Regions from separate parts of the Pantoea sp. B9002 genome, predicted to be linked through region 1. Evidence: predicted binding sites of a transcription regulator. Region 1 holds the regulator's gene; each other region holds the start of a gene.
The links. Region 1 encodes Fur, which represses iron uptake genes when iron is present. Its sites were predicted from a motif close to ATAATAATGAGAACNACTATCAA; they were not measured.

Region 1 (6,889 bases):
TGACGCGTGATGAACAGTTACGCATCAACAAACGTAATCAGCTCAAGCGCGATAAAGTGCGTGGGCTGCGTCGTGTTGAGCTGAAGATGTCGAGCGAGGCGGTTGACGCGCTCAGCACGCTGGCCGATCAGCAGAACATCAGTCGCAGCGAATTGATTGAACAAATGCTGCTGGCACAGCTCAAACTGTCGTAACGCGCGAAGACCGCACGCTGGAACACAAAGTCACGGCTTTACAAGTTCCGCACTTTTTACCGGTCTGCTATTATTCGCATAACTGTGCAGTCAACTGACTTACTTTCACAATCAGGATTCAAGAGGTTACCTAACCCATGGCAATCGTAGGCATTTTCTTCGGCAGCGATACCGGCAACACTGAAAACATTGCAAAGATGATCCAGAAACAACTGGGTAAAGATGTCGCCGAAGTGCATGACATTGCTAAGAGCACCAAAGAAGATCTCGATGCGTTCGACATCCTGCTGCTGGGCATTCCAACCTGGTATTACGGCGAAGCGCAGTGTGACTGGGATGATTTCTTCCCGACGCTGGAAGAGATTGATTTCAATGGCAAGCTGGTAGCGCTGTTTGGTTGTGGCGATCAGGAAGATTACGCCGAGTACTTCTGTGACGCGATGGGCACCATCCGTGACATCATCGAACCGAACGGTGCGGTGATCGTTGGTCACTGGCCAACCGAAGGCTATCACTTCGAAGCCTCTAAAGGCCTGGCCGATGACAAAAACTTCCTTGGTCTGGCCATTGACGAAGATCGTCAGCCAGAATTGACCAACGAACGCGTTGAGAAGTGGGTGAAGCAGATCTTCGACGAGCTGCAGCTGAAAGAGATTATTGAAGCTTAATTCCCTGCTCTGCCCGATGTGCACACTGCCTCACATCGGGCAACGGAATTTCCTATAAAAATAATAGCTACGGTTTTTTAACTTTTCCCCGCAAATCTGTAGAATACCCGCAATGGTCATCCGCTTATTCCTCTGGCAGTAGAATGAGGCTGAGTGAAATGGAATCCAAAACCCAAGCGTCTTGAAGACGTTAGTGACGATATCCTTACAACCTTTGGTGATTAAGGACGTTGCCTTGGTTTTCATTTCACTGCTTGAGTTCTATAATGAGACGCAAATGAGAATGCGCGTTGACCTAAACATTCAAGGCCCCTGCGCCGCAAGTGACTAGCAAAGTAACAGGACAATATCCGCATGACTGACAACAACTCCGCATTGAAGAAGGCTGGCCTGAAAGTCACGCTACCCAGACTGAAAATTCTGGAAGTGCTTCAGGGACCCGGCCCCGAGTCCCATCACGTCAGTGCGGAAGATTTGTATAAGCGCCTGATTGATATGGGCGAAGAGATTGGTCTGGCAACGGTGTATCGCGTTCTTAACCAGTTTGACGACGCGGGCATTGTAACCCGTCACAACTTTGAAGGCGGTAAATCTGTCTTCGAACTGACTCAGCAGCATCACCACGATCACTTGATCTGCCTGGATTGTGGCAAAGTTATCGAATTCAGCGATGAATCAATCGAAACGCGTCAGCGTGAAATTGCCACTCGCCACGGTATCAAACTCAGCAACCACAGCCTGTACCTGTATGGTCACTGTGCTCTGGGAGACTGCCGCGAAGACGATACGCTCCACGATAAGTAATTAAGTGTGCTATGCAGTATAAAAAAACCGGCGCTTGAGCCGGTTTTTTTATGCCTGAAATCAGGCAACGAGCGTTTCTTGTAAGTAGCGCCAACGCGGAATGGCGGTGCTGCAATCCAGTACCGCCAGTGAAATACGGCTCTGATTGATGCCGTTCATCATCTGTAATTCACGATACTGAATCGTCACTTCCTCGCTTTGCTGCGAGATGATGGCGTGCTCACTGGTAGCAATGCGCATCCCTTCGCGCTGCCCCTGCAACTGGCGAAACAGCACTTCCATTTCATTGAGATCCAATCGTTTGCCTTGCGGCGTGACCATTTTGAACTCGGGATGAAAGTGCGACAAAAACAGATCAATACTGTCATCGCTGCCTTCTGCCTGATTGAAAATACGTTCGATAAGCTGATGTAAAACCACCACGCTATGCCTGGCTTCCTGGGCGAGACTTGTCATTTTTTTTCCTTAGATAAGCCGCGGAGCAACGTCTGAGAGCGCATAGCCTACCTGAAAAAAAGTTTTTCACACTGGCAAATGGGTTAATTTTTCTAAAGTCAGAATAGTCGCAAATAGGGAATTAAAGGCGGATTGAGGCGGGCAGCATAAAAGGTCGTATCTTGCCAAATAGAGATAATAAAAAAGGGCGATTGCTCGCCCTTTCATGATCTTATCGTGCTAGCGACTAAAACTATTAATCGCCGATTTTTGCCCAGGTATCACGCAAACCCACGGTGCGGTTAAACACCAGTTTGGCTGGCTGTGAATAGACGCTATCAGCACAGAAATAGCCTTCGCGTTCGAACTGGTACGGCGCCATCGGATCCGCTGCACGCAAACCTGGCTCAACGAAGCCCTGTTTGATTTCCAGTGAGTTCGGGTTGATGGTGGTGAGGAAATCCTCAGCCGCGCCCGGATTTGGCACGCTAAACAGACGATCGTAGAGACGAAATTCCGCCGGCAGTGCGTGAATAGCGGAAACCCAGTGGATCACGCCCTTCACTTTACGTCCATCAGCTGGATCTTTGCTCAGCGTATCGACGTCGCAGGTACAGTAAATGCAGGTAATATTACCTTCATCATCCTTTGCCACGCGCTCGGCACGGATCACATAGGCGTTACGCAGACGGACTTCTTTACCCAGCACCAGACGCTTGTATTGCTTATTGGCTTCTTCACGGAAATCTGCGCGATCGATCCACACTTCACGGCTGAATGGCACTTCACGCGTGCCCATCTCCGGATTGTTCGGATGATTTGGCATGGTGATGATCTCTTCATAACCGGCAGGCAGGTTTTCAATCACCACCTTCAACGGTTCCATCACCGCCATCGCACGTGGCGCGTTTTCATTGAGATCGTCACGAATACACGACTCCAGTGAAGCCATCTCTACGATATTGTCCTGCTTAGTCACGCCAATGCGGCGGCAGAATTCACGGATAGAAGCGGCGCTGTAACCACGGCGACGCAGACCCGAAACGGTCAGCATGCGCGGATCGTCCCAGCCTTCTACAACTTTCTCGCTTACCAGCTGAGTCAGTTTACGCTTCGACATCACCGCGTATTCCAGATTCAGGCGTGAGAACTCATACTGACGCGGATGGACCGGAATGGTGATGTTATCCAGCACCCAATCGTACAAACGACGGTTATCCTGGAACTCCAGCGTGCAGAGAGAGTGCGTAATGCCTTCAATCGCATCCGAAATGCAATGGGTGAAGTCGTACATCGGGTAAATGCACCACTTGCTGCCAGTCTGATGATGATCGGCAAACTTAATGCGGTACAGCACCGGATCGCGCATCACGATGAAGCTGGACGCCATGTCGATTTTGGCACGCAGACAGGCTTTGCCCTCTTCGAAACCGCCATCGCGCATCTTCTGGAACAGCGCCAGGTTTTCTTCCACGCTGCGATCGCGATATGGGCTGTGTTTGCCCGGCGCCGTCAGGGAACCGCGATACTCACGGATCTCATCCGCCGACAGCTCATCAACGTAAGCCAGACCTTTATTGATCAGCTCAACCGCATAGTTGAACAGTTGGTCGAAGTAGTCTGAGGAGTAACGAATGTTGCCGCTCCACTCAAAGCCCAGCCATTGCACGTCACGCTTAATGGATTCGACAAACTCCAGATCTTCTTTTACTGGGTTAGTGTCGTCGAAACGCAGATTGCACTGACCTTGGTAGTCTTGCGCGATACCAAAGTTCAGGCAGATAGATTTCGCATGGCCAATATGCAGATAACCATTGGGCTCAGGCGGGAAACGGGTATGCACACTGTTGTGCTTACCGCTCGCCAAATCTTCGTCGATGATCTGACGAATAAAGTTCGTTGGGCGGGCTTCAGCCTCACTCATCTCAAAATCCTCAAAAACTATAACGGGTGATTTGTACCACGAAGTAACGGAGTATGATCCACAAAGCGCAGGAGGGAAACAACCGTTTGTTGGTCGTTTTAAAACAAAAAAGGCAGGAATCGCTTCCTGCCTTCTGGCTCAATCACAAGGACTTAGCCTTTAACCTCGTACAGCGGGGTTTGGCCTGCAACCACTGAACCGGTTGCCAGTAAATTCAGACCAGCGAAATCATCGCTATTGCTGACCACAACTGGACTGATCATCGAGCGGGCGTTGGCATTGAGGAAGTCCAGATCCATTTCCAGGATTGGCTGACCTGCAGTGACCGTTGCGCCCTCTTCAACCAAACGCGTGAAGCCTTTACCTTCCAGCGCCACCGTATCCAGCCCCATGTGAACCACGATCTCGACACCGTTTTCCGCTTCAAGACAGAATGCATGGTTGGTATTAAAGATCTTCACTACGGTTCCGGCGGTTGGCGCAACCACGGTTTTGCCGGTTGGCTTGATGGCCAGACCATCGCCGACTGCTTTGCTGGCGAACGCTTCGTCAGGCACATTTTCCAGCGCAACAATGTCACCGGTTACTGGCGCCAGCAGCGTAGCAATCACGGCTTTTTCGCTGTTCAGCACCGCCTGCGGTTTTACTGCAGCAGCAGGCGCTGGCGCTGGCGTTGATGCCGCGGCAGATGCCGCAACCGGACCTTTGCTCAGCACGGTTTTCATTGCTGTTGCGATGCTTTCGGCCTGAGTACCGACGATAACCTGCACGCTCTGCTTGTTCAGGCGAATCACACCTGAAGCACCGAGACGTTTAGCGACACCTTCATTAACCTGCGCCGAGTCTTTAACGTTCAGACGCAGACGCGTGATACAGGCATCAATGTTGGTCAGGTTTTCTGAGCCACCTACCGCCGCAATGTAACGACGCGCCAGAGATTCAGTTTGGCTTTCACCGTTACCGCTGTTATCGACATTTACGTCATAACCATCGGTTTCATCGCCCGCAGAGAGTTCGCGGCCCGGCGTCATCAGGTTGAATTTCTGGATGGTGAAGCGGAACACCGCGTAGTAGATAACGAAGAACACCAGACCTTGTGGGATCAGCATCCACCAGTGCACTGCCAGCGGGTTACGCGTTGACAGCACCATATCCACCAGACCCGCACTGAAGCCGAAACCGGCAATCCACTGCATACTCGCGGCGATGAACACAGAAAGACCGGTCAGTGCCGCGTGAATCACATACAGCACCGGCGCCACGAACATGAAGGAGAACTCCAGCGGTTCGGTGATACCCGTAAAGAAGGCGGCAAAGGCCGCTGCCAGCATGATACCGCCGACTTTGGCGCGGTTTTCCGGGCGTGCGCAGTGGTAAATTGCCAGCGCTGCGCCTGGAAGACCGAACATCATGATTGGGAAGAAGCCCGCCTGATAACGACCGGTGATACCTGGAATACCTGTACCTTCAGCGATAGACTGCGCGCCGCCGAGGAATTTAGGAATATCGTTGATACCGGCAACGTCGAACCAGAATACTGAGTTCAACGCGTGATGCAGACCAACAGGAATCAGCAGGCGGTTAAAGAAGGCGTAGACGCCCGCACCGATTGAGCCCATTTTCTGGATGTGCTCACCAAAGCTCACCAGTCCACCGAAAATGATCGGCCAGACATACATCAGTACGAAGGCGACGACAATCATCAGGAAGGAGACAAGGATCGGCACCAGACGACGGCCGCTGAAGAACGACAGCGCTTTTGGCAACTCAACATGGCTGAAGCGGTTATAAACCTCAGCAGAGAGAATACCCACCAGGATACCAACAAACTGGTTATTGATTTTACCGAAGGCGGCAGGTACCTGCTCCACCGGTATTTTCTGAATCATCGCGACCGCAGCCGGTGAACAGAGTGTGGTCACCACCAGGAAACCGACGAAGCCGGTTAACGCTGCTGCACCGTCTTTATCTTTTGACATACCGTACGCCACACCAATGGCAAACAGCACGGACATGTTGTCGATGATCGCTGAACCGGATTTGATCAACAGTGCCGCCAGCGCATTGCCTGCGCCCCAGCTATCTGGATCGATCCAATATCCAACGCCCATCAAGATTGCCGCTGCCGGCAGAGTCGCTACCGGCACCATAAGCGCGCGGCCGACCTTTTGCAGATATCCTAGAATACTCACCTTATTCTCCCCCTATGAGACTGGCGTTTTGCCGTGGCGCAGGTTGATTTTATTATCCCGTCGCCCGGTACCTTGATGACACTTTTCACCACGAGGCGCAGTGTAAAGACAAATTAATTCGCCTCGCAAATTAAAACCACTACAACTGTGACTTTAATCACCAAAATGGTGGTTTGATAATGCGAAATGCTAGCCAGCACCACAAACTTATTTTATGATGAAAAATATCGAGTCGCACTTTTCCCGGATGGCTACGCTTAAACGCATTACGCTTAAAGGCAGAAAACTGTCAGAGAAACGGCAACTCCACATTTCCAATCTTAATTGAGGTGAAGACATGAGACTGATCCCTTTGGCCACACCGACCCAAGTGGGTAAATGGGCTGCACGCCACATTGTTAACCGCATTAATGCGTTTAAGCCTAGCGCAGAACGTCCCTTCGTGCTGGGTCTACCAACCGGTGGAACACCACTGGAAGCTTACAAGCACCTGATCGACATGCACAAAGCGGGCCAGGTTAGTTTCAAGCACGTTGTCACCTTCAACATGGATGAGTACGTTGGCCTGCCAAAAGAGCATCCGGAAAGTTACCACAGCTTCATGTACCGTAACTTTTTCGATCATGTTGATATTCAACAGCAAAATATCAATCTTCTGAATGGCAATGCCGA
Region 2 (6,889 bases), on a different contig from region 1:
CCTGAATCGGCTCGATGGCGGTAAAGCGAAAGCTGAGGCGCGGTGTGACGCGGGTTTCATTCTTGCTGGTCACCATGGTGCGCTCACCAATGTGCAGCAGCTGTGCTGTCACCTCGAAGTGACCGTACTCAGCCAAATCAACGCGCAGCTTTTTAAAGGTATCGCCGCGATTAAGGCCTTCTGGCAGCGCTTCGTCCAACAGCACGCCCACGCCGCCCAATGACAGATCCTGCAGGCGGAAACGCGCTGTGCGTCCATCCGGCCACTGGCTGTGGCAATAAAAAACCGGCTCCAGCGGCGCGTTAACGCGGAAGAACTCACGGCGCTGAATCTGCCACACCAGTTCGGGTAGCGACGCGGCAAAAGCGGGTAAGCCTTCGAATTCAACACGCTGTAAACCGATTAAGCCAAATTCGACTTTGGCACCGTGCGTTTCGGCGGCGATATTCACTTCGCCACCTTGCAGCGCTAAATCGTTATCCAGCGCGTTGCTGCCGAGGTCAAAGATCACCTGATCTTCATCGGCTGACAGCAAGCGGCTGATAAACTGACCGCGCGAAAAATTCACCATCAACGGGGTTTGAAAACGCAACAGGTCCTTCATCACGCCCAAAACCGCTAACGTGCCTCGCTTGAGGTATTGTTCTTTATCGGCTTCTCCCACGTCCTGCTCCACTTATCCGATTGTTATTTTCACGACTGACAATGCTGTTCGTCAGTTATCGGCGTCGCTGCGCTAATCTTTAGTCAGCTAACGATGATTTACTGCGGCAAGTTGCGATGCAGATCATAAAATCCCGTCTATACTAGAGGCGGTGAACACATTGATTAATAACGTAAGGAGCAGTACATGGGTATTCTTTCATGGATTATTTTTGGTCTGATTGCCGGGATTATCGCTAAGTGGATTATGCCGGGTAAAGATGGCGGCGGCTTTATCATCACCGTAGTTCTGGGTGTGGTGGGTGCGGTTGTCGGTGGCTGGATCAGTACCCTGTTTGGTTTCGGTAAAGTTGACGGTTTCAACTTTGGCAGCTTCGTGGTGGCCGTGATTGGTGCCATTGTGGTGCTGTGGATCTACCGTAAAGTACGAAGTTAACAGCATAGAGATTTGATGAAATCCGCCATCCCGCATAAGGATGGCGGATTTTTTTATGCCTGATTAAAAGTCGTAGCCCACCGTGGCCATAACCGTGCGCTCGGCACCGCGATAGCAGTAACCGGTGCCGTAACAGGCGGCCAGATACTTTTTATCGGTCAGGTTGTTGGCATTCACCTGCAGCCACGCGCCTTTCAGCTGTGAGTTCCATGCGCCAAGATCGGCGCGAACCGAGGCATCAAACAGCGTTACCGATGGCAGACGCGTAGTGTTCTCGTTATCCGCCCACTGTTTGCCGATATAGCGCACACCCGCACCGGCGCTCAAGCCATAGTCAAACTGATAATGGCCCCACAACGACGCCATGCTGTTCGGTGTGACATACGGCGTATGGCCATCGTTACCGTCCACCGAATCTTTAAAGCGCAGATGATTCAGCGTGTAGCCGGCGATAGTGCTGAAACGCGACGTCAGCTGATTACGTGCTTCGAGTTCAATGCCCTGCGAATGCACTTTGCCCGACGGCGTGTAAGTACCATCCAGCACGTTACGGTTGGCGACATCGTCCTGAGTCAAATCGTACACCGCGATTGAGTACATATCGCGCGTGCCCAGCGGCTGATATTTCACGCCCGCTTCATACTGCTCCGACGTGGTCGGTTTCAGCTGATTGCCATTGGGATCGGTTAACGAAGCCGGCGTAATCGCCTGGCTCCAGCTGACGTAAGGCGAGATGCCGTTCTCGAAGGCATACAGCAGCGCGGCGCGACCGCTGATGTGATCGTCCTGACGGCGGCTGGTGCCATTTTCCGACACGATGCGATCGTAGCGTCCCGACAAGTCCAGATGCCAGCGATCAAGCTGCAACTCATCCTGCAGATACAAACCGGTTTGATAGTAGCGGCGCGTCTGCGATGTCCAGTCGAAGTCCGGCATGATGCCCACTTCTTCGCCGTTCCATGCATTCAGCGCACTGGCGGCACCGCTGGCTTCGGTGATGTCGTTTTTATAACGATGATATTCCGCACCCAGCGTCACGCGATGCTGAACCGCGCCGGTAGCAAAATCGGCCTGCAAGCGGTTGTCGTTGGCCCACGCGCTGAGCGATGAACGCTCGCCGGAGAAGTAGCGGTTCAGCAGGTCTGGATTCGTTGCGTTCCAGCCGATCTGATAAACCTGATCGAGCTCGGTATTGGAGTGGCTGTAGCTGCCGGTGGAGTACACCGACCACACATCGTTGAAGCGGTGCGAGAAGTCATAGCTGTAAATCTGTTCGCGACGTTTGAACTGGTCGAGCGCACTGTCGCCTTCGTAGAAACTGTCGCTCAACTTGCGGCCGTTATGGCTGTAGAGCGTGCCTTCCGCCGGAACCGAACCGTGATAGCCGCCGGACGGATCTTTCTGCAGGTAGGCACGCAGCACTAAGTTGGTATCTTCGCTTGGCTGCCACATCAGCTGTGGCGAAATCGCATATTTCTCTTCGCGGGTGTGATCGTATTGGGTATCGCTGTTGCGCGTAATGCCGGTTAAGCGAAATGCCCACTGATCGTTGATAGCGTTGGTGTAATCAAAGGCGGCGTTATTGGTGGCGTTGGTGCCGGTCGACAGGCGGAAGTGGCCCTCTTCGGCAAATTGCGGACGCTTACTCACCATATTCACCAATCCGCCCGGCACCGTTTGGCCGTAGAGCGCGGAAGAGGGACCTTTGATCACATCGATGCGGTCGAGGAACCAGTTATCCACCTGCAGGATGTTAAAGCTGCCGCCGTCACTCATCACGCGCAGGCCATCGAGGAAGGTGTTATCGACATCGCCGCCGTGGAAACCCCGCAGCGCGATGGTGTCGTAACGCGTGGCTGCGCCGCCAAAGTTGGTGAAGACGCCCGGCGTGTAACCTAACGCCTGATTGAGATCTTGTGCGCCCTGATCTTCCATCTGCTGACGCGTTACCACCGAGATCGACTGCGGCGTAGTAATTAGCGGCTGATCGCTTTTACTGGCGCCGCTGCTGCGCGTGGCGAGATAGCCCTGCGTCGGCGAGGTGGCGCTCTCTTGCGGTTGCGCCGTTACAACAATCGACTCTTCAGCGAAGCTTGCAGCGGGTAAAGCCAGCGCAAGCGCGCACAGTACGCGGCCACGTTTGAGGGTAAACAACGAGGTCATGAGAGGTTCCTGATATTTTAATGGGAATAGCTATCGATATTAGATTGAGAATTATTATCTTTTGTCGCGAGTGTTTCAAGATGTGAGTTTGTTGTAAGAGGGATGTGAGGAAAATGCACAGGCAGACACGCACGAGTCGTAGCGGCGCGATTTATCGCGCATTTCATTGGTTGCACCTTATGCAGGTTTGGATCGCGCAATAAATTGCGCCGCTACGGTAATGTGCGGTGGCCGGGCTTATTCGCCCGGCAGGATAGAGGTGATTACTTCGCGCTAGTCAAAACCGGCATATTCGGGATATCGCCGGCGTTGTTACAGGTTTTGTCTTTCGGGCAGTACTTATCCAGCAGCTTCAGCGTCACGCCGTTGGTCCAGCCGAAGCCGTCCTGCAGCGGATATTCACCGCCGCCACCGCCGCCCAGCTGCGCGCCTTCAACCACGTATTTCTCGACCAGTTTATGCTCCTTGTCGTAGGTCGCCTGCACGTTCTGCAGGAAGCGCTGACCAATCTGCTGCGCCAGTTTCGGCTGCTTGTAATGCTCCAGACCTTCCACCGCCACCCATTGCAGCGGCGCCCAGCCGTTTGGCGCATCCCATTGCTGGCCGTTATTTACCGTGGTGGTCACCAGACCGCCCGGTTTCAGCAGCTGTTTTTCAACTGCGGAAGCGGTGCGCTCAGCTTGCTTATCGCTCGCTACCTGCATATAGAGCGGGAACAGCGTCGCAGCGGTCAGCTGTGAGTGAACCTGCTTCTTCTGGAAATCGTAATCGGCGTACCAGCCTTTTTTGTCATCCCAAAGATAGCGATTGATCGCCGCCTGACGTTTCTCCGCATCCGCCGCGAACTGTTTGGCTTTGTCATCCTGCTTGTCCAGTTTGGCGGCTTTGGACAATGTCTGTTCGAGGTGGAAAATCAGGCTGTTGAGATCGACCGGTGCCAGCTGCGTGGTGCGGATGGACGCCAGATTGTGCGCATCGGTGAACCAGCGCGAACTGAAATCCCAGCCTGATGCCGCGCCCGCACGCAAGTCGCGATAGACCTGCTGTTTATTGCGTTCCGGCGCTTTATTCGCGGTGTTAACGTCATCGAGCCAGGATTCGGTACGCGGCGCATCGCGATCGTCCCAATAACGGTTAAGCAGCGTGCCGTCGCTGAGTTTGATCACGCGTTTGCTGGCCTGGCCGGCCGCCACTTTATCGCTGTCCGCCATCCAGTAATCGTACTCTTTCTGCAGCTGCGGCAGGTATTGGCGATAGACGTCGTCACCTTTGTGCGTCGCCAGCAGGTCAACCATCAAGCTGAAGAACGGCGGCTGCGAGCGGCTGAGATAGTAGCTGCGGTTACCGTTGGGAATATGGCCATATTTGTCCAGCTCGGTGGCGAAGTTATCCACCATATCCTGCACGCGATCCCAGTGACCGCTCTCCGCCAGGCCGAGCATAGTGAAGTAGCTGTCCCAGTAATACACTTCGCGGAAGCGTCCGCCAGGCACCACGTAAGGTTTGGGCAGCGGCAGCAGCGAATCGTACTGACTGGCACTTTGCGCGGTACGCGTCAGCACCGGCCATAAACCGTTGATGTGCTCACGCAGGCTTTGCCCGGCGGGCGGCACATATTTGTCTCCCTCTTTCGGCAGCGTAAAGTTGCTGTCGACAAAGTGTTTGAGATCGAAGTTGCGCTGGCTTTTTTGCATCTGCCAGTCGGCCAGAATCGAAGAGGGATTGGATTTCGGCACCGCATCGGCGAAGGTTTTCTGATCCGGATAAAATTTAGCCTGCTGTACCGCATTGAACAACGGTCCCAGGCGCACATCCGGTGGCTGCGGTTGGTTGCTGAGCATGCGGCTTTGATCGTCGGCGTGTGCGGCGCTGGCACCGGCCAGCAACGCGGCGCTGAGTAAAAAGGTCAGACGCACGGGCGTGAATACGGCATTTTTTATCATCGGTTTTTCTCCTTGTCCGAAAAGGTGGTGTGCTAACGCATTGACCACCCGAACAACTTTAGTCGCAATCGCGCCGCTTAGCCTCGCACAGCGGTGGAAATGTGAAGCGCCCGGAATTAATCACGCGAGAAATTGCATCAAGGCTAAGGTTTTTGCTTGCCCTGTACGGCTATTTGCCTGAGGCTGAAGCAAAAAAAAGGAGAGTCGTATGGAGATAATCTGGTATCACCCGTCGCTGGCGCCGCAGGGCTGGCTGGAAGGTTTGCGTCAGCGTTTACCTGAGGCGCGCGTGCGTGACTGGCAACCGGGCGACAACATGCCGGCCGATTATGCGGTAGTGCGTTCTCCGCCGGTCGAGATGCTGGCGGGGCGCCAGCTGAAAGGCGTGTTTGCCATGGGCGCGGGCGTCGACGAAATCCTCAAACAGCTGCGTGACCATCCACAGATGCTGGCCGACAACGTGCCGTTATTCCGCCTGGAAGATACCGGCATGGCGCGCCAGATGCAGGAATACGCCAACTGGTGCGTGCTGGGCTGGTTCCGCCGTTTTGCGGAATATCGTCAACTGCAGCAGCAGGCTACGTGGCAGGAGCTGGATGGTTTAGATCGCGAGAACTTCACCATCGGCGTGCTCGGCGCGGGCGTGTTAGGCAGCAGCGTGCTGGAGAGTTTGCGTCAGTGGGGCTTCCCGTTACGCAGCTGGAGCCGTTCGCCGAAGCAGATCGACGGCGTACAAAGCTTCCATGGCCGCGAACAGCTCAATGCCTTCCTTGCGGGCACGCAGGTGCTGATCGATCTGCTGCCTACCACGCCGGAAACCACCAATCTGATCGATAGCCAGCTGCTTAACGCATTGCCGCACGGTGCCTGCTTCCTCAACCTGGCGCGCGGTGCGCATGTGGTAGAAGCCGATCTGCTGGCGGCGCTGAACAGCGGTCAACTGGCCGCCGCCGCGCTGGATGTGTTCCAGACCGAGCCGCTGCCGCAGGATCATCCGTTGTGGTCTCATCCGCATGTCACAATCACGCCACATACTGCGGCGATTACCTTGCCAGCCGAGGCGATGGATTACATTGCGGATGCCATACTTGCTCTGGAGCAAGGTCAACAGCCGGGTGGTTTGGTCGATCGCCAGCGCGGCTATTAATTCCCATTGGGTCAGGAGATGAAGATGTATCCCGTTGATTTACATATGCACACCGTTGCCAGCACACACGCTTACAGCACGCTGCATGATTATGTGGCGCAGGCGAAACAGAACGGCCTGAAGCTGTTCGCGATTACCGATCACGGCCCGGATATGGCCGATGCGCCGCACTATTGGCATTTTGTCAACATGCGCATTTGGCCGCGCGTAATTGATGGCGTTGGCGTGCTGCGCGGTATCGAAGCCAACATCAAAAATCAGCAGGGCGAGATCGATTGCAGCGGCCCGATGCTGGATGCGCTGGATCTGATCGTTGCGGGCTTCCACGAACCGGTTTATGCGCCGCGTGACAAAGCGCATCACACCGAAGCGATGATTGCGGCGATGGCGGGCGGTTTGGTGCATATCATTTCGCATCCGGGCAACCCGAAGTTCCCGGTGGATATCTGCGCGATTGCCGAAGCCGCCGCGCATTACGATGTGGCGCTGGAGATCAACAACTCCTCCTTTACCCATTCGCGTCCGGGCAGCGAACCG
Region 3 (6,889 bases), on a different contig from region 1:
TATTGAGCCGGGCGAAATCGAACAGGCGCTAGTGGCGCTGCCGGGCGTAGCGCAGGCGGTGGTGGCGGCACGCGCGCTGACGCAGCACGCCACGGCGGGCGTTGATAACCGTCAGTTGCTCGGCTGGCTGGTGGCCGATGCGGGCGTCGCGCTGGATATCGAAACGGTGAAGCAGCAGCTGGGCGAACGTCTGCCAGCGCATATGCAGCCGGTCAGCTATCTGCTGCTCGACCATCTGCCGCTCAGCGCCAACGGCAAGCTGGATCGTAAAGCGCTGCCGATGCCGCAGCTCAGCGCGCGCAGCGGCCGCCTGCCGGACAGCGCCAATGAACGTCTGCTGGCGGATCTGTTCCAGCAGCTGCTCGGTTGCGACAGCGTGTTTGCCGATGACGACTTCTTCGCGCTTGGTGGTCATTCGCTGTTGGCGATGCGTCTGGCAGCGGAACTGCGCCGTCGTGAAGGGCCGCCGCTCAGCGTCGGGCAGATCATCGCCGCGCGCAGCGTGGAGAAGCTGGCGGCGCTGCTCGACGGCGGTGCCAACAGTGAAAGCGGTGGCAACGGCGAACTGCTGCCGCTGCGCGCCGGTCACGGCCCGACGCTGTTCTGCATCCATCCGGCATCCGGCTTCGCCTGGCAATACAGCGCCCTGCTGCACTATCTCGACGGCGACTTCCCGATTGTCGGCCTGCAATCGCCGCGTCCACATGGCGTGATTGCCGCGTGTCACAGCGTGGAGGCGATGAGCGAACGCCATCTGCAGGCGATTCGCCAGCAGCAGCCGAGCGGTCCGTATTTCCTGCTCGGCTATTCACTCGGCGGCACGCTGGCGCAAGGCATTGCGGCACGTTTGCAGGCGCAGGGTGAAACGGTGGCATTTCTTGGCCTGCTGGATACCTATCCGGCGGAAGGTCAGGACTGGCGCACGCCGGATGCAGATGAAGCGGAACAGGAAGTGGCACGCGAACAGGCCGAATTTATGGCCGCCACCGAGGATGAGCGCGACCCGCTGCTGCGTGAAGAGAAGGCGGCGATGTTTAACACTATCGTCGCCAACTACAAAGACGCCGTCGCACGCCTCGCCGAAGCGCGCACGCCGCGTTATGCCGGCCAAGCCACGCTGTTTATGGCCGAGAAAACCCTGCCGCCGGAGATGGATGTGCGCGCCAGTTGGGCACCGTTCGTTGATGAATTGACGATCTTCCCGCTAGATTGCGAGCACGCCGATATTCTTTCGGCAGATTCGTTAAAGGTGTTGGGACCGTTGATTAATCGTTTGTTAGCTCGGCGTTAATTAAGGCACATACCGTAGCGGCGCGATTCATCGCGCTCATTTAAAAAAACGCGCAATAAATTGCGCCGCTACGGGTGATGCAAATGTGATTCACCGTTGGAGATTTATGGCTAAGCCCTCGATATTCTTAGATTTCAGTTTGCTCAAAAACAACGCCTCCTTCCGCGCGATATTCTGCGCGCGCATGCTCTCGGTATTCGCCCTTGGCATGCTGGCGGTTGGCGTGCCGGTACAAATTCAGGCAATGACCGGCTCCACGCTGCAGGTTGGCGTCGCGGTAATGCTCGACGGCATCGGCATGTTTATCGGCCTGCTCCTCGGCGGCGTGCTGGCCGATCGCTACGATCGCCGCAAGTTAATCCTGTTCGCGCGCGGCACCTGCGGCATCGGCTTTGTGCTGCTCAGCCTCAACGCCTTCAGCCCTGCGCCTTCATTACTGGCGCTCTACTTCCTCGCCTTCTGGGATGGCTTCTTTGGCGCGCTCGGCATGACCGCGTTAATGGCAGTGATCCCGCTGATCGTTGGACGTGAACATCTGGCGGAAGCCGGTGCGCTCAGCATGCTAACGGTGCGCCTCGGCGCGATTTTGTCGCCCGCACTTGGCGGCATGATCATCGTCGCGGCGGGTGTCGGTTGGGCGTTTGCGGTCGCCGCGATCGGCACGCTGGCGACGCTGATTCCGCTGGTGCGTTTACCGTCGATGAAGCCCGAACAACAGGAACCGGAGCATCCGCTACGCGCGCTGGCGAGCGGCATTCAGTTTGTCTGCCAGCATAAAGTGGTCGGCGCGGTGGTGCTGGTTGGTTTGCTGCTCAGCATGGTTGGCGCGGTGCGTATTCTGTTCCCGGCGCTGGCGCTAACCTTCCATGCCGATGCGTCCGCATTAGGATTGATGTACTCGGCGGTACCGCTAGGCGCGATGATCGGTGCCTTCACCAGCGGCTGGGTGCGGCAGTTAACGCGTCCGGGATGGGTGCTGATTGGCTGTGCAATGCTGGCATTTGCTTGCATCGCCTCGCTCGGTCTGTACAGCCATCTTCTGCCCGCGCTGCTGGCGCTGGTGTGTTACGGCTACAGCAACGCCATCGCCTCGCTATTGCAGTTTATGCTGACGCAGCATCACACGCCGGATGCGCTGCTGGGACGCGTCAACAGCCTCGGCACCGCGCAGGATGTCACCGGCGATTCGGTCGGCGCATTGGGTTTGGGGGCGCTGGCACGCGCGCTGGCACCGCTGAGCAGCGTGCTGTGGTTTGGCGGATTAGCGGCGGGATTGCTGGTGCTGTTGTCGCTGGCAGTGCGCGGCCTGCGCACGGCGCGCCTCGGTGAACAACCGGACGCGCCGCAACCCGCCACGGCCGATGCTTAACGGGTAAACTGCCGCTCGATGCTGCTGAGCATATTGCTGGCGCTGTAGTAATCGAGGCGGAAAGTATCGTTACCCACGGCAAAGATGTCGTGCTGCTGCACCGCCGGCAGATGGGCGAGGAACGGATTCTTCGCCACCTGCGGCACGGTTTTCTCATCGGCTGCGAACAGCAACAGCGTGTTACCGGTGATGCCATCGGCCATGTTTTCACCGTTCAGCTGAATAATGTCATTGCGCTTACCCATGCTGGTGCTGCCCTGAAAACTGGCGGGCGGCGCGGCCAGCGTAAAGCCCAAGTCCTGTAACAGCGCGCCCTGCGCCGATGCGGGCGTCCACAAGTTCATCCCGCGCCCATCTTCGTAATAGACCAGCGCAGAGGTCGGCTGCGGCGGCAGCGTAATCTTGTGACGCACCGTTTCTACTCGTTTTTCGAACGCTGCGATCACCTTTTGGGCATCGGCTTCATGGCCGGTAATCTCGCCAAGCTGTAAGGTCAATGCCTGCCAGCTCTTATCGCCGTAGTCGATCACTAACACCGGTGCGATGGTTTGCAGCTGATCGTAGAGGCGCAGCGCCGAATCGCCGCCGGTGGCGGCAATCACGATCAAATCTGGCGCTTCGGCGGCAATCGCTTCGGCGTTTGGCTGCGAGATGTAGAGCGGTTTAACCTGACGCGCTTTTGCCACCGCGCTCCATTGCGTGAAAAAGCCCTGCGCATCCGACACGCTGCTGCTGCGACTGGTGGCGCCAGAGCCGACCAGCGGCGCGTTAATCGCCAGCAAGGTGCCACTCAGCGTGACGCTGGTCGAGACAATGCGCTGCGGCGGCTGTTGCAGGGTGAATGGGCCTTTCGGTGTGGCGATAGTGCGCGGCCAGGCGGCGTCGGCTTGTACAGGGGTGCAGATGAAAAACAGGCTAAGCAGCAGAGAAAGAGCGGGGAAACGCATCAGGTTGTCCATCACTTGATAGTTGAGAATAAATATCATTATCAAAAATAAGTGCGGGTGCAAGGGAAATTGTGCGTGGTTTCCCTCACCCTAGCCCTCTCCCGCAGGCGGGAGAGGGAATGATTAGGTGGAGAGAATGGTTAGGTGGGCGCGGTCGGCTCCCTCTCCCGCGCGCGGGAGAGGGTTGGGGTGAGGGACAACCCGCACCAACCTAAAACGAATACCGCGCCATCGGCGCCACAGCCTTAATCACGCCATTACCTTTCATATACTCACCAAACGCCTGATAGCGCGCCTGATCAAACGCCGCGCTATGCTCCGCAAAATATGGCAGCGTTGCCTGCCACGCCTCGTGATTGAGCGGCGTATTCAGCTCGGGATACTGTTTAATAAACGCAAGCCAGGCTTCCTGCGGATGCGCGCGCAGCCACGCCACACCTTCATCCAAACCACGTAAAAACGCCGGAATGCGTTTGTCCTGCGCGGCGGTTTTCTGGTTTGCCAGGATGATCAACTCATCATAAGCAGGCACGCCGTAATCTTCCGGCTTGAACACCGTGGGCTTCGCGCCTTTGTCTTTCAGATCCAGCAGCTCATAGTTGCGGAAGATGGTCATCGCGCCATCAATCTTGTGCGTTAGCAACGCTGAGGTGCCATCCATATTCAGGTTGATGAGCTTCACCGAGTCGGCATCAACGCCCTGCGAAGTCAGCATATTGCGGATCGCCACATCTTCGGTGCCTGGCACCGCATAGCCGATGGTTTTGCCGGCGAAATCTTTAAGCGAGTGGATATCGTCTGACACCGTGGTCAGCGTGTTCAGCGGCTGATTGATCAAGGTACCGACGCGAATCACCGGCACGTCTTTATCCACCAGCGTGTAGAGCAGCGGCTGGTAGCTAATGGCAAGGTCGACTTTGCCCGCCGCCAGCAGCAGCGGCACGGAAGCGGAATCGGCGGGCGCGATCATCTCGACATCAAGCCCCTCTTTCTTAAACGCGCCGCTGTGCTGGGCAGCAAAAATCGCCGCGTGGTTGGGGTTGATAAACCAGTCGAGCAGCAGGCGAACTTTCTCCGCAGCCTGCACGTTAGCGGTCGCCAGCAGCAGCAACGTGGTCAATGCGATTCGTAGGGTGTTCAAGGTGTGTCCTTATGTGGTTTGCCAGAGGATTTTCTTGCGCATCAGCGCCACGCTGCCCGAAAGCAGCAGCGCCAGAATCAGTAACAGCAGCAGCGCCGCGAAGCTGGTGGCGGTTTCCAGTCGCGCGTTGGATTGCATCATCAGATAGCCGAGCCCTTCGCTGGCACCGACCCATTCACCAATCACCACGCCAATCGGGGCCAACACCACCGCCATCTGCAGGCCGGAGAAAAATTGCGGTAACGCGGCGGGCCAGCGCACGCACCAGAAGATGCGAAAGCGCGATGGCGTGGAGGTTTGCGCCAGTTCCAGCCAGCCGCTGGGCGTGCGACACAGCCCATCAAACAGCGATAAGCACAGCGGGAAGAAGAGGATCAAAGCCGCCACCACCACTTTCGAGGCGATGCCAAAACCGAGCCACAGCACCAGCAGCGGCGCGAGAGCAAACACCGGAATCGCCTGGCTGGCGGTGACCAGCGGAAACAGCACGCGACGCAGCAGCGGACTGGCCGCCATCAGCACCGCCAGCGTCACGCCCGCGCCGACGCCCAGCAGCAGCGCCAGCACAATTTCCGCCAGCGTATAGAGCGCGTGATGCCACAGCAGTTGACGATGCAGCCACAGCGCTTCAAGCACCGCCTGCGGCGCGGGCAGCAGGAAAGTCGGTATGCCGCTGTGACGTGCCAATAACCAGCCGCACAGCAGAACCGCGATCAGGTAGATCGCGCTAAACAATGTTTTCATGCGTATTCAGTCGGGAGAAGAGTTGCGCCTGCGCCTGCAGGACGTCGGGATGATCAAACGCACGCGGCGCGTCACCGCCGGGAACCGGCCAACTTTCGATCGCCAGCGGCTGGCCTTGCAACAGCAGAATGTCATCGGCCATGCGGCACGCTTCCAGCGGATCGTGCGTCACCAGCAGCACGGTTTTGCCCCGTAGTAATCCGGCGGTCAGCGTTTGCAGGTTGAGTTTGGTCATCACATCCAGCGTGGCGAAGGGTTCATCCATCAGCACCACGTCGCGCTGCGCATAGAGCGTACGTGCCAGCGCCACGCGTTGTCGCATGCCGCCGGAGAGTTGATGCGGCGGCGCATGCGCCACGTCGCTGAGTTTTACCTGCTCGAGCAGCGCCAGCGCGCGCAGGCGATCGGGTTTTTCGCCGCTGAGCCGCGCCGACAGCATCACGTTGTCGAGCACCGTCAGCCACGGATACAGCAGATCCTGCTGGCCCATCCACGCCACATTGCCGCTCAAGCCCTGCACCGCGCCCTGCTGCGGCTGGAGTAAACTGGCCACCAGCCGCAGCAGCGTACTTTTGCCGATACCGCTGCGTCCCAGCATTACCGTGGTTTTGCCGCCGCGCAGTTGCAGGTTCAGCCGCTGACACAGCGGTTTATCGCCCCAGCTAAAACTCACATCGTTAAAGAGAATGTCCTGATTCATGGGCGATTGGCCGCCAGAATCGCCAGCTGGTGAAATCCGCGCTGCGCCAGCGCGTTAGCGGCCTGCGCGGCACGGATGCCGCTGGCGCACACCAGCACGATGCGCTGCTGGGCGGGCGGCTGCCACGCCGCAATCTCCTGCGGCAAGATGCGCTCAACGCCATCCGCCACGCTAACCGGCGCTTCTTCACAGCTGCGCAGTTCGACAATGCAGTCATCGGCGGCCAGCTGTTGCGGGTCGATAAACGGCACCGCATGTTCCGGCTCTTCAGCATCATCAAAGCGGAACTGGCGGAAATGCCAGTTCACGAAGTCGCAATTCACCAGACAACCGAGCGGCGATGGCGACAACTGCAGCAGCACGCTGAGCGCCATCTGCGCCTGCATCGCGCCGAGCGTTGCCACCGCCGGGCCCATTACGCCTGCGGTGTTGCAGTTCGCTGCCGAGGAAGGCAAGCGCGGGAACAGCGCGCGATAGCTCGGCGCGCCGCCACAGAATCCGCCGACGTAACCTTGCCGGCCCAGCACTGAGGCGCTGATCAGCGGAATGCCCGCCTTCATGCAAGCATCGGAAAGTTGGTAGGTGACGGCAAAGTTATCGGCGGCGTCGATCACCAGATCGCATCCCGCGATCGCCTGCTGCAGATTGCTGGCGCTCAGCGACTGCTGCAGCGCCTCAATGTGCACCTGCGGATTGC

Region 2: HX773_RS02265 (TonB-dependent siderophore receptor) is a predicted target of Fur. The motif match lies at 3,277-3,299, and genes of this name have one in related genera.
Region 3: fepB (Fe2+-enterobactin ABC transporter substrate-binding protein) is a predicted target of Fur. The motif match lies at 3,630-3,652, and genes of this name have one in related genera.

The regions. Positions count from the first base shown of each region.
Region 1 is NZ_JACAPA010000011.1:280,130-287,018, reverse strand. It holds gene ybfE (LexA regulated protein) at 1-194, shown strand, start outside; gene fldA (flavodoxin FldA) at 332-862, shown strand; gene fur (ferric iron uptake transcriptional regulator) at 1,217-1,666, shown strand; gene HX773_RS09995 (hypothetical protein) at 1,727-2,122, opposite strand; gene glnS (glutamine--tRNA ligase) at 2,358-4,025, opposite strand; gene nagE (N-acetylglucosamine-specific PTS transporter subunit IIBC) at 4,178-6,211, opposite strand; gene nagB (glucosamine-6-phosphate deaminase) at 6,555-6,889, shown strand, end outside.
Region 2 is NZ_JACAPA010000003.1:48,923-55,811, reverse strand. It holds gene HX773_RS02275 (flagellar brake protein) at 1-664, opposite strand, end outside; gene HX773_RS02270 (GlsB/YeaQ/YmgE family stress response membrane protein) at 851-1,099, shown strand; gene HX773_RS02265 (TonB-dependent siderophore receptor) at 1,163-3,262, opposite strand; gene treA (alpha,alpha-trehalase TreA) at 3,526-5,205, opposite strand; gene ghrA (glyoxylate/hydroxypyruvate reductase GhrA) at 5,414-6,352, shown strand; gene HX773_RS02250 (phosphatase) at 6,377-6,889, shown strand, end outside.
Region 3 is NZ_JACAPA010000054.1:43,682-50,570, forward strand. It holds gene HX773_RS22830 (non-ribosomal peptide synthetase) at 1-1,291, shown strand, start outside; gene entS (enterobactin transporter EntS) at 1,398-2,660, shown strand; gene fepB (Fe2+-enterobactin ABC transporter substrate-binding protein) at 2,657-3,607, opposite strand; gene HX773_RS22845 (ABC transporter substrate-binding protein) at 3,819-4,748, opposite strand; gene HX773_RS22850 (ABC transporter permease) at 4,758-5,492, opposite strand; gene HX773_RS22855 (ABC transporter ATP-binding protein) at 5,476-6,192, opposite strand; gene HX773_RS22860 (HesA/MoeB/ThiF family protein) at 6,189-6,889, opposite strand, start outside.